DNA from 3 places in the Pseudocitrobacter faecalis genome. Region 3 is predicted to be linked to each of the others. Evidence: predicted binding sites of a transcription regulator. Region 3 holds the regulator's gene; each other region holds the start of a gene.
What was found. Region 3 encodes ArgR, which controls arginine synthesis, uptake and breakdown. Its sites were predicted from a motif close to ANTGAATAAAAATACANT; they were not measured.
Positions count from the first base shown of each region.

Region 1: the regulator ArgR is predicted to act here: its motif matches at 1,707-1,724, upstream of argA (amino-acid N-acetyltransferase).
Region 2: the regulator ArgR is predicted to act here: its motif matches at 2,110-2,127, upstream of argC (N-acetyl-gamma-glutamyl-phosphate reductase).

Region 1 is NZ_CBDDNJ010000002.1:526,651-530,972, reverse strand. Features, by position in the region: tRNA gene ACOXYR_RS03165 (tRNA-Met) at 1-62, shown strand, start outside; tRNA gene ACOXYR_RS03160 (tRNA-Met) at 114-190, shown strand; gene amiC (N-acetylmuramoyl-L-alanine amidase AmiC) at 281-1,528, opposite strand; gene argA (amino-acid N-acetyltransferase) at 1,759-3,090, shown strand; gene recD (exodeoxyribonuclease V subunit alpha) at 3,181-4,322, opposite strand, start outside.
Region 2 is NZ_CBDDNJ010000002.1:4,338,918-4,343,239, reverse strand. Features, by position in the region: gene ppc (phosphoenolpyruvate carboxylase) at 1-612, opposite strand, end outside; gene argE (acetylornithine deacetylase) at 911-2,062, opposite strand; gene argC (N-acetyl-gamma-glutamyl-phosphate reductase) at 2,244-3,248, shown strand; gene argB (acetylglutamate kinase) at 3,261-4,034, shown strand; gene argH (argininosuccinate lyase) at 4,136-4,322, shown strand, end outside.
Region 3 is NZ_CBDDNJ010000002.1:41,948-46,269, forward strand. Features, by position in the region: gene aaeB (p-hydroxybenzoic acid efflux pump subunit AaeB) at 1-290, shown strand, start outside; gene ACOXYR_RS00810 (barstar family protein) at 401-676, shown strand; gene yhcN (peroxide/acid stress response protein YhcN) at 729-992, opposite strand; gene yhcN (peroxide/acid stress response protein YhcN) at 1,100-1,363, opposite strand; gene argR (transcriptional regulator ArgR) at 1,740-2,210, opposite strand; gene mdh (malate dehydrogenase) at 2,668-3,606, shown strand; gene degS (outer membrane-stress sensor serine endopeptidase DegS) at 3,652-4,322, opposite strand, start outside.

The DNA.
Region 1 (4,322 bases), 480 kb from region 3:
CCTGGTAGCTCGTCGGGCTCATAACCCGAAGGTCGTCAGTTCAAATCTGGCCCCCGCAACCAACACATTGTACATAAGAGAAAAGGTTACTCGATGGAAGAGTAACAGACGGACGCGGGGTGGAGCAGCCTGGTAGCTCGTCGGGCTCATAACCCGAAGGTCGTCGGTTCAAATCCGGCCCCCGCAACCAACAAAATCAAGCACCCATTTGGGTGTTTTTTTTTGCCTGTTATTTGCCCCAGCCATAAAAAAGAGCGCCGTAGCGCTCTTTGCCTGTGTCTTATCGCCTCGCCAGCGTCGCGCCATCGGCAAAATAGGCTTTTATTCCCGCCAGAATAGACTCGGCAACAGCCTGCTGGAAAGTTGCCGTCTTGAGCTTTCGCTCCTCTTCAACGTTACTGATAAACGCCGTTTCGACGAGGATCGACGGAATATCCGGTGCTTTCAGAACCGCAAAGCCCGCTTGCTCAACCTGGTTCTTATGCAGCTTATTCACTTTGCCCATATGCTGAAGCACTGCCTTACCGAATTTAAGGCTATCGGCGATGGTCAGCGACTGCACCATATCGAACATGGTGTGGTCGACGTAGCGATCGCCGCTTTTACTTACCCCACCGATTAAGTCGGCGGCGTTCTGAGTCTGCGCGAGGAATTTCGCGGCGGTACTGGTTGCGCCTTTGGTTGAGAGCGCAAAGACGGAGGAACCGCTCGGCTGACGGCTGGTGAAAGCATCGGCGTGAATAGAGACAAAAAGATCCGCGCGCTGCTTCTGGGCTTTCGCCACGCGCACCTTCAGCGGAATAAAGATATCTTCATTTCGCGTCATGTAGACCTTCATGTTGCCTTCTTTCTCAATAAGCGACCGCAGGCGTCGGGCAATTTGCAGCACCACATCCTTTTCACGCGTTTTATATTTACCCACCGCGCCGGAGTCTTCCCCGCCATGCCCCGGATCGAGCATGATCACAATCGGGCGATCGCGCCCGGCCTTACCAGGCTGCGGCCCACTCTGCGCGGGTGGAACCTGTTTATCGAGGTCACCGCGGTTGTAATCTTCCAGCAGCGCCAGCAGCGGATCCTGCACATCCTGCGCATTCGCCGGGTACAGATCCATCACCAGACGCTCTTTAAACCCGGCAACCGGCGCCAGCGCAAACAGCTGTGGCGTGACGTTCTGCTTAAGCTCAAACACCATTCGCACGGTTTGCGGATCGAACTGCCCAACGCGCGCGGATTTAATAAAGGGATCGTCAGCACGGATTTGCGCGGTCATGCCTTTCAACACCGAGTTCAGGTTCACGCCTTCAAGGTCGACTACCAGACGTTCCGGGTTGCTTAGCGCAAACTGTCGGTATTTCAGTTCCCGATTCGACTCAACCGTCACACGCGTATAGCTGGACGCAGGCCAGACGCGTACGGCCACCACCTGGCTTGTGGCAGCCATACCTACCTGACTGACGCTTAATAACCACATGGCGCCCGCCCCTTTTAACAGGCGGCGGCGGCTAAATGACTGACTTCCCGACATGCTTCTCCCAAGCCAAAAATGTTTACTTTGGTATTACGCATAATAAGTTTGACCAAAAACTTTAACCAAAGGCGCATAAACTGTCATCTATAAAAGGGTAAACATTCTTTTGCTAAGCCCTTTTTCAGAATCCATTTTGCCCATTCGCGGAAAATTCGCGCTTGCACTCACGGCCAAAACAGAATAAAAATACATTTATTGCGAATAAAAATGCACTGAGAGGTCATGCCGTGGTGAAGGAACGTAAAACCGAACTGGTCGAAGGGTTTCGTCATTCAGTTCCCTATATCAATGCCCATCGGGGAAAAACGTTTGTCATCATGCTGGGCGGAGAAGCCATCGAACATGACAATTTCTCCAGTATTGTCAATGACATTGGCTTATTGCATAGCCTGGGAATTCGCCTGGTGCTGGTCTATGGCGCGCGTCCGCAAATCGATGCCAATCTTGAAGCGCATCATCATGAGCCGATCTACCACAAGCAAATTCGCGTGACCGACGCCAAAAGCCTCGAACTGGTTAAACAGGCAGCCGGATTGTTACAACTTGATATCACCGCGCGTTTATCCATGAGCCTCAACAATACGCCATTGCAGGGGGCGCATATCAACGTGGTGAGCGGTAACTTTATCATTGCCCAGCCGCTGGGCGTTGATGATGGCGTTGATTACTGCCATAGCGGACGCATTCGTCGTATCGATGAAGAAGCGATTCATCGTCAGCTCGACAGCGGCGCAATCGTACTCATGGGCCCGGTTGCCGTTTCTGTCACCGGCGAAAGCTTCAATCTCACCTCCGAGGAGATTGCCACGCAGTTGGCTATCAAATTGAAAGCGGAAAAGATGATAGGCTTCTGCTCTTCTCAGGGCGTTTACGATCGTGAGGGCAACATCGTACCAGAGCTGTTCCCCAACGAAGCGCAGGCCCGCGTTGAGGAGCTTGAGCAAGAAGGCGATTACTTATCTGGCACCGTGCGTTTCCTGCGCGGTGCGGTCAAGGCGTGCCGTAGCGGTGTGCGCCGCAGTCACTTAATCAGCTATCAGGAAGATGGCGCGCTGTTGCAGGAGCTTTTCTCCCGCGACGGTATTGGAACCCAGATTGTGATGGAGAGCTCCGAGCAGATCCGCCGCGCCACCATCAACGACATCGGCGGCATACTCGATCTCATTCATCCGCTGGAGCAGCAGGGTATTCTGGTACGCCGCTCCCGCGAACAACTGGAGATGGAGATCGACAAATTCACCATTATTCAGCGCGATAACACCACCATCGCCTGTGCGGCGCTCTATCCGTTCCCGGAAGAGAAAATTGGCGAGATGGCCTGTGTGGCGGTGCATCCGGATTATCAAAGCTCATCACGCGGGGAAGTGCTGTTGCAGCGCATCTCTACGCAGGCTAAACAGATGGGGCTGAGCAAACTGTTTGTGCTGACCACCCGCAGCATTCACTGGTTCCAGGAGCGCGGATTCCAGCCGGTGGACGTGGAGTTGCTGCCGGAAAGCAAAAAGCAGATGTATAACTATCAGCGGCGCTCAAAAGTGCTGATGGCGGATTTGGGGTGACGTTTTACGCCGGATGGCGCTATTGCTCATCCGGCCTACAAAACATCATAACGCAGGTCGGATAAGGCGAGGCCGCATCCGACAACCCCGTTAATCCTCGGCGAAAATCGCGGCCAGCCCGCTGCGACGCTCGGTTCTGGCGACAATCGCCTGCCCTAACAACGCCGCATCGGCATACATCGACAAGCGTGATTTCGCACGCGTAATCGCCGTATACACCAGTTCCCGCGTCACAATCGGCACGGGCTGCGTTGGCAAGACCAGCGCGGCATGGTCAAATTCAGAGCCCTGGGATTTATGCACCGTCATCGCCCATGCCGTATCGTGCTCGGGCAAACGGCTCGGCTGCACCGATTTAATGGTTCCATCCGGCATCGGGAACCAGACGCGCAGCCCCTGTCCGCGATCGAGCGCCACGCCAATGTCACCGTTAAACAGCCCCAGCGCACTGTCGTTTCGGGCAATCATTACCGGACGCCCTTCATACCAGCGAGAATGCCGCTGCGGCACAATCATACGATGACGGGCCAGCGATAACTCCAGCTGTTGATTCAACCCGCTGACACCCCACGGCCCTTCGCGCAAAGCGCACAGAAGCTGATATTCACCAAAGGCCTGCAAAATTTCAGCCGGCTCAGCCTGCTGACGCAGACATTGCAGATAGCGTCCATAGCCCGCCCGCGCATCGTCGAGCATCGCTTCATACTCATCGCTGGTGCGCAGGGATTTCAGTTCAATATCAGAAAAGCCGTGCGCAAACACATCACGTACGCCCGCGCGATCGCCCTGATTCACCGCGCGCGCCAGTTGCCCGATTCCGGAATCACTGCCGAAACGGTAGCTGGTACGGAGCAGACAGAGACTGTCACGCAATGCGCCCGCCGCCTCTCCCTCACCTTCTGGCACAGGTGTACCCGTTAGACGGCTGAGCTGTAGCGCGCGCGCTGGCGTATAGCCGCTGTTAACCCACGCGCAGATATCGCCCAGCACCGCACCGGCTTCCACGGAGGCCAACTGGTCACGGTCGCCAAGGAAAATCACCCGTCCGTGACGTGGCAGCGCGTCAACCAGGCGCGCCATCATTGGCAGGTCAATCATTGAGGCTTCGTCCACCACCAGCACATCCAGATGCAGTGGGTTTCCGGCGTGATAGCGCATACGCTGGCTGCCTGGCTGCGCGCCTAACAGACGATGCAGCGTGCTGGCATCGGTTGGCAGCATCGCTTTCTGAC
Region 2 (4,322 bases), 4.3 Mb from region 3:
CCATTTGGCTTCATCCACCGGGCTTGGGCGGTGCTTACGGATTTCATCCGTGTGCCAGGACTGAGCAATCAGCTGGCGCAGGCGGCGCATCAACTGGTTACGCTCGTAGTCGGCGATATCTTTGTTATCCAGTTGCTTCAGGCAGCCGTTGATTTCGCCCATTTTGTGGATCAGCGTGCGGCGCGTGATTTCGGTCGGGTGAGCGGTCAGAACCAGCTCCAGCGACAGCGATTCGACGGCTTTTTTAATGGTGGCTTCGGTGAGATTGGGTTGGTCTTTGAGTTTACGCAGCGTACGCGCAATCACTTCCGGGTTGCTCGCGGCTTCACCTTTCGGCGAGATGCTGTGATATTGCTCGGCGGTATTCGCCAGGTTCAGAAACTGGCTGAAGGCTCGTGCCACCGGCAGCAGTTCATCATTGGAGAGGTTTTGCAGCGTTGTCAGCAGTTCCTGACGGTCGGCTTCGTTGCCAGCACGCGAGGATTTCGACAATTTACGGATAGTTTCTACACGGTCAAGAATGTTCTCACCAAGCGCATCCCTGATGGTATCGCCTAGCACTTTACCGAGCATACTGACATTACTACGCAACGCGGAATATTGTTCGTTCATGTTAACCCAGACACCCCATCTCATTTTATTTTGTTATACCCCAGGCTTCGGAACGCAAAGCCAGGATAAGCAACCTCCTTTATAAAGCCACGTAAAAACCCCCACGTCAATTGCTGCGAAATCGCTTCAGCAATCGAGTAAATCACGGCAATTTACGAAATTTAATTCGCATCGTGTCAGATAAGAAATGCTTATGGAAATAGGGGGCGCAGGTGCCCTCACCCCGCCCCTCTCCCACAGGGAGAGGGAGAAAATCGGGTCTCTCTCCCTTGAGAGAGGGTTAGGGTGAGGGGACATATCAATGCCAGCAGAAGTGATGCACAACCTGGGTAATCAATTCGCGCGTCGGCTTAATAAAGCGCGTTTCCAGATATTCATCCGGCTGGTGGGCCTGATTGATAGAGCCGGGTCCGAGTACCAGCGTCGGGCACAACGTTTGTATGAACGGCGCTTCGGTACAGTAGTTCACCACCTCGGTTTGTGCACCGAGCAGTTTTTCGACGACCTGAACTAACTGGTGGTCTGGCGGGCATTCGTAACCCGGGATCGGCGGATGCAGTTCTGAGACGGTCAATCGACCAGGCCACTGAGCGCTCACCGGTTCCAGCGCTTCATCCAGCAACCCATTGAGATCGTTCAGCGTCATACCCGGCAATGGGCGAATATCCATATGCAGTTCACAGCAGGCGCAGATACGGTTCGATGCATCGCCGCCGTGAATGGCACCGAGGTTGAGCGTCGGGTAAGGCACGGTAAACGCCTCGTAGTGATAGCGCTCTTTCAATGCGTCCCGCAGTTGCATCACGCGGCCAATCGCGTCATGCATGATTTCAATGGCGTTGACGCCGCGCGCCGGGTCGCTGGAGTGGCCTGACTGCCCCATTACGCGAATGGCGCTGGAGATGTGGCCTTTATGCGCGCGCACAGGCTGTAATGATGTTGGTTCGCCGATGATGGCACAGTCCGGGCGCAGAGCAGTGGTTTCGGCAAAGTAGCGCGCGCCAGCCATACTGGTCTCTTCATCGGCGGTCGCCAGAATGTAGAGCGGCTTTTTCAGCGTTGATACGTCCACATCGCGCAGAGCATCGAGGATGAAGGCGAAGAAGCCTTTCATGTCAGCGGTGCCCAGGCCGTAGAGTTTGTTTTCATGCTCGGTCAGGGTGAAGGGATCGCGCGTCCAGCGGCCATCGTCGAACGGCACGGTATCCGTGTGACCGGCAAGCAGCAGGCCGCCTGCGCCGTTTCCGGTGCTGGCCAGCATATTGAATTTATTGCGCGTGCCAGGAACCGGTTGGATCTCAACGTTAAAGCCTAACGAGGCAAACCAGTCGCCGAGCAGAGTGATTAAAGACGCATTACTTTGATCAAGCGCTTCTTCGGTCGCGCTGATGGAAGGTGTGGCGATCAATGCACGGTAAATCTCGATAAATGGCGGTAAATTGTTTTTCATTGTTGACACACCTCAGGTCGTGATAGTATCAATATTCATGCAATATTTATGAATAAAAATACAATATCGTTGAGCATTAGAAAACCCTTAAACCATAAGGTAAAAGGCAAAAGACGCTCAACAGGGTGAGGAAGATAAGCATTCTTCCCAGGCATATGACGTAAGAAGGTGAACAGCCCCGATGTTGAATACGCTGATTGTAGGTGCCAGTGGGTATGCTGGCGCAGAGCTTGTGACCTATGTAAATCGCCATCCGCATATGAACATAACCGCTTTGACGGTCTCAGCGCAAAGCAATGATGCAGGAAAGTTAATCTCTGACCTGCATCCTCAGCTGAAGGGCATTGTGGATTTGCCATTGCAGCCGATGTCGGATATCAGTGAATTCAGCGCCGGTGTGGATGTGGTTTTCCTCGCCACTGCGCACGAAGTCAGCCACGACCTGGCACCGCAGTTTCTGGACGCTGGTTGCGTGGTGTTTGACCTCTCCGGAGCGTTTCGCGTCAACAACGCGCCTTTCTACGAAAAATATTACGGCTTCACCCATCAGCATCCTGAATTACTTGAGCAGGCGGTGTATGGCCTTGCCGAATGGTGCGGGGACGCGCTGAAAGAGACCAACCTGATCGCCGTGCCGGGTTGCTACCCGACGGCAGCGCAGCTTTCGCTTAAACCGCTGATTGATGCCGATCTGCTGGATCTCACTCAATGGCCAGTGATCGACGCCACCAGTGGCGTGAGCGGTGCCGGGCGTAAAGCGGCGCTCTCTAACAGTTTCTGTGAGGTGAGCCTGCAACCGTATGGCGTGTTTAACCATCGCCATCATCCGGAAATTTCAACCCACCTGGGGGCGCGGGTGATTTTTACCCCGCACCTGGGTAACTTTAAACGCGGCATCCTTGAAACCATCACCTGCCGCCTGAAACCGGGCGTGAATGCCGAACAGGTGGCGGCGACCTACCAGCAGGCGTATGCCCACAAACCGCTGGTGCGTCTGTATGACAAAGGCGTTCCGGCGCTGAAAAACGTGGTCGGTTTACCGTTCTGCGATATCGGTTTTGCCGTGCAGGACCAGCACCTGATTGTGGTGGCCGCGGAAGATAACCTGTTAAAAGGCGCCGCGGCGCAAGCCATCCAGTGCGCCAATATCCGTTTCGGCTTCGCCGAGACGCAGTCTCTTCTTTAAGGTGTGATGACGATGAATCCATTAATTATCAAATTAGGCGGCGTGTTGCTGGATAGCGAAGAAGCGCTGGAGCGTCTGTTTACTGCGCTGGTGAATTATCGTGAGTCACATCAGCGCCCGTTAGTGATTGTGCATGGCGGTGGCTGCGTGGTGGATGAGCTGATGAAGCAGCTTAACCTGCCGGTGAAAAAGAAAAATGGCCTGCGCGTGACGCCTGCTGACCAGATAGACATCATCACCGGCGCGCTGGCGGGTACGGCCAACAAAACGCTACTGGCGTGGGCAAAGAAACATGATATCGCCTCTGTAGGCCTGTTCCTGGGCGATGGCGATAGCGTCAACGTGACCAAACTCGATGAAGAACTGGGCCACGTTGGCCTGGCGATGCCGGGTTCGCCAAAACTCATTAACCTGCTGCTGGACGGCGGCTTCCTGCCGGTTGTCAGTTCAATTGGCGTGACGGCTGAAGGTGAGCTGATGAACGTCAATGCCGACCAGGCCGCTACAGCGCTGGCGTCGACGCTGGGCGCGGATCTGATTCTGCTTTCTGACGTGAGCGGCATTCTTGACGGTAAAGGTCAGCGTATCGCCGAGATGACGGCGGAAAAAGCAGAGCAACTGATCGAACAGGGCATTATTACCGATGGCATGATTGTGAAAGTGAATGCGGCGCTGGATGCCGCGCGTACGCTGGGTCGCCCGGTGGATATCGCATCATGGCGTCATGCGGAGCAACTGTCGGCGCTGTTCAACGGCACGCCGATTGGCACGCGGATTCTGGCTTAATATTTTCCCTCACCCTAACCCTCTCCCACAGGGAGAGGGGATTGTTCGGTGCGTGAGGGTAGCTTTCAGGCAACATTAAACGAATTTTAAGGAAACGAGTTATGGCACTTTGGGGCGGGCGTTTTACTCAGGCAGCGGATCAACGGTTCAAACAGTTCAACGACTCTTTGCGCTTCGACTATCGCCTGGCGGAACAGGATATTACTGGCTCTGTCGCCTGGTCTAAAGCGCTGGTTACGGTCGGCGTGTTGACTGCTGAAGAGCAGCAGCAACTGGAAGAGGCGCTGA
Region 3 (4,322 bases):
TCCGCCTGGCGTTGTCGCTGATTATTGCGCACCAGCGTCTGCGTGATGCGCCAGTGCCGGTGAATCAGGATCTCTCTGAGTTTCACCGCCAGCTCAGACGCACGGCGGACAGCGTGATCTCCGCAGGCAGCGATGATAAGCGTCGCCGCTATTTCCTGCGTTTATTGGAAGAGTTAGATATTTATCAGGAAAAATTGCGTATCTGGGATGCCTCGCCGCAGGTCACCGAACCGGTTGGTCGGCTGGTGGCGATGCTGCATAAGTATCAGAGCGCACTGACGAACAGCTAGCAATCCCCAATCACATTTATCTTCTAGTCAAAGCCGACGCCCTCAGCGTCGGTTTTTTTATCGCTATACTTAGAGGCGGATAATAGCGGCGGGAAAATGGAGGGCGGGCGATGGAAGTCTATTCTTTTGATTTTGATGAAATAGAGAATCAGGGTGATTTTTACCGGGAGTTCACACGCCTCTTCACACTCAAGAGCGGGCTGGTTCACGATCTCGATTCATTGTGGGATGTGGTGACCGGCAGCCAGCTCCCGCTGCCCCTGGAGATAGAGTTCCTGCATCTCGATGAGAAGCAGAAGCGGCGCTACGGTGCGCTGATACTGTTATTTGATGAAGCTGAGGAAGAGCTGGAAGGGATGCTGCGCTTTAACCTTTCGCGGACATAAAAAAGCCCCCGCGTAATGGCGGGGGCAAGTCGTCGGACAAGACGACGAGGGTTTATTTGTACAGTTCTGCTGTGGCGTGCCAGGTATTACCGGAACGCGCTTCAATAATGCGGTAGCCGCTTGCACCTTCTTTCGCTGCTTTTGCTGATAATGCGCTATTCATATCCATCGGAGAACTCCCGACCTGGGATACGGAAACGGTGCCCATAGATTGCAGGCTCTGTGCTTGCTCTGCACTAATTTGCTCAGCTGCGCTGGCACCAAAAGAGAGAACAGAAGCCAGACCCAAAGAAGCGATGATCATTGCGTTTTTCATAATTTTTACTCCACCATGTGCGACAGCGGTGAGAGGAGAAAACATGGCTTCCTGGACCGCTGTAGAAAATATTTTTACCTAAATCTTACTCACTCACTAAATCGAACTTATTTGTACAGTTCAGCCGTTGCGTGCCAGTGGTCACCGGTACGTGCTTCGATGATGCGGTAAGAAGAGGCACCCTGTTCTTCCGCTTTCTTGTTCAGCATCTCATGCATATCCATCGGAGAAGAACCGACTGCACCGACGGAAATCGTGCCGATAGCCTGACGATTTTGCGCTTGATCGCTGTTGATAGAGTCAGCGGCGAAGGCGCCAAAAGAGATAACGGAAAGGATGCTCAGAGCGGCTACAGTTGTTTTGATTTTCATGATCTACACCTCGTCGAATTATTTAAAGGGTCTTTGTTTTGTGACCCTCATCACGAAATTAAGTATACACTAATCACATCTAAAATTAATACCAGACTAATGGTTTCAAGCGTAAATCTGTTTTAAAGGATTTATTTTTTATGACTAAATGAAATAAAAAATGGTGTAATAGTGCTATTTCCTTAGGTGTATTCTAAGAAAATCATATGGATAGCGTGATTTGATTTTTCGTGCGATTTTGCATGGATGCATTCACTGGAACTATGGGTTTAATCGATTTTTAGCACTTAATGCAAAATAGGGATTGGCAGAACATCGGGGAAACGAAGCGGCAGAAAAGAATTATCCTCTGGTCAGCGACCAGAGGAAAGGGGGATTACAGCTCTTGCTCGAACAGAACCAGAATGGCTTCGTACAGGTCTTTAACCGTAAAGCCACGGGCTGGAGTGGTAAAGATGGTATCGTCACCGGCGATGCTGCCGAGGATCCCTTCCGCTTTACCCAGAGAGTCAAGCAGGCGGGCAATCAACTGTGCGGCACCAGGGCTTGTATGGATAACGACAACCGCATCGTTATAGTCGATATCCAGCACCAGATTTTTCAGCGGGCTGGACGTTGTCGGTACGCCGAGTTCAGCTGGCAGGCAGTAAACCATCTCCATCTTGGCGTTGCGGGTACGAACCGCGCCAAACTTGGTTAGCATGCGGGAGACTTTGGATTGATTAATATTCTCGAATCCTTCCTCCTGCAGCGCCTGGACGATCTCTCCCTGAGAGCTAAACTTTTCTTCCTTTAACAGCGCTTTAAACGCTTTCACTAATTCTTCTTGTTTGGTCGAACTTCGCATAAGTCACCCGTATATGGTGATGAAATTAACATTATTATGCATATAAATGCATTTTTATGCAAATAATCTGCAAAAAAGGCGGATAATAATCGCGAGAAGGGGCGGATCTTAGCAAAATTTACTATTAATAAACATGCCTATATCACGCCCTGCAAATAAGGTTAAAAGTAAATTAAATGTTATGAAAATGATGTTGTTTTAACCAGATCACTGGTTATAGTTTAAGGGATAGTTGATGTGGATTTGGTTACGTGAAAAAGGCCTTTCCCGGTAAACGAATGAGCAATTTTGTAGCAAGGCTGCTAAATACCCCTCATTCTGTAAGCAATTAGATTGTAATTATTTACACCGTGAATTAAGGTCGCCGCAACGGAGTATAACAGGCAGTGCCCTGCGTCGGTTTTGCGGTACATGACAGGTCACCCTGAATGACATTAACCATAATAAGGAGTTTCGGATGAAAGTTGCAGTCCTTGGTGCCGCCGGCGGTATCGGTCAGGCACTTGCCCTACTACTTAAGACCCAACTACCTTCAGGCTCAGAACTCACTCTCTATGATATCGCCCCTGTTACGCCAGGCGTGGCAGTCGATCTCAGTCATATCCCGACCGATGTGAAGATCACAGGCTTCTCAGGTGAAGATGCTTCTCCGGCGCTGGAAGGTGCGGATGTGGTACTGATCTCTGCGGGCGTCGCGCGCAAACCGGGTATGGATCGCTCCGATCTGTTTAACGTCAATGCCGGGATCGTGAAGAACCTGGTGCAGCAGGTGGCGAAAACCGCACCAAAAGCCTGCATTGGTATCATTACTAACCCGGTCAACACGACCGTTGCCATTGCGACAGAAGTGCTGAAAAAAGCGGGCGTTTACGATAAGAACAAACTGTTCGGCGTGACCACGCTGGATATCATCCGCTCAAATACGTTTGTGGCGGAGTTGAAAGGTAAAAAAGCGACGGAAGTGGAAGTGCCGGTGATTGGCGGCCACTCTGGCGTGACCATTCTGCCGTTGCTGTCGCAAATCCCTGGCGTTTCCTTTAGCGATCAGGAAGTGGCCGACCTTACCAAACGTATCCAGAATGCGGGTACGGAAGTGGTCGAAGCCAAAGCCGGTGGCGGCTCTGCAACTCTGTCGATGGGGCAGGCGGCTGCGCGTTTAGGTCTTTCTCTGGTTCGTGCCCTGCAGGGCGAGAAAGGCATTGTTGAATGTGCTTATGTTGAAGGTGATGGCCAGTACGCGCGTTTCTTCTCCCAGCCACTGCTGCTGGGCAAAAACGGTGTGGAAGAGCGTCAGTCCATTGGCAAGCTGAGCGCGTTTGAACAACAGGCGCTGGAAGGTATGCTGGATACGCTGAGAAAAGATATTACGCTTGGCGAAGAGTTTGTGAATAAGTGATGTAAAGCATGAAAAAAAGGGCCGCGAGGCCCTTTTTTGTGTCTGTTAGTTCGACGCCGGATACTCCTGAATCGTTACCTTCAGCGTGAGTTTTTTATCATCGCGCATCACTTCAACCGGGATTTCCGAACCTGGGCGGATTTCAGCCACCTGATCCATGGTTTCCAGCGCGGAGAGTGCCGGTTTGCCGTTCACCGACGTGATTACGTCATTTACCTGAATGCCGGCTTGCGCGGCCGGGCCGCCTGCGGTGACTTCGTTTACCACGATCCCCTGGATCTGATCCATACCGCCGCCCTGTGCATGCAGCGGGGCGATCTCACGTCCGCCGATCCCAATATATCCACGGATCACGCGGCCATCGCGGATCAGTTTATCCATGATTTTAGTTGCCAGCTGGAACGGGATGGCGAAGCTTAAGCCTTCCGGCGTTTCGCCATCGTTACTCTTATCGAACGAGAGGGTATTGATACCCATCAGTTCGCCCAGCGAGTTAATCAGCGCGCCGCCGGAGTTACCGTGGTTAATAGAGGCATCTGTTTGCAGGAAATTCTGTCGTCCGGTCGGGTTCAGGCCGATACGCCCGGTGGCGCTGATGATGCCCTGCGTAATGGTCTGCCCCAGGTTGTAAGGGTTACCTATCGCCAGCACCACATCGCCAATGTGCGGCACACGCTTCGGGTTGATGGGGATAACCGGCAGGCCCCCGGTGGCGT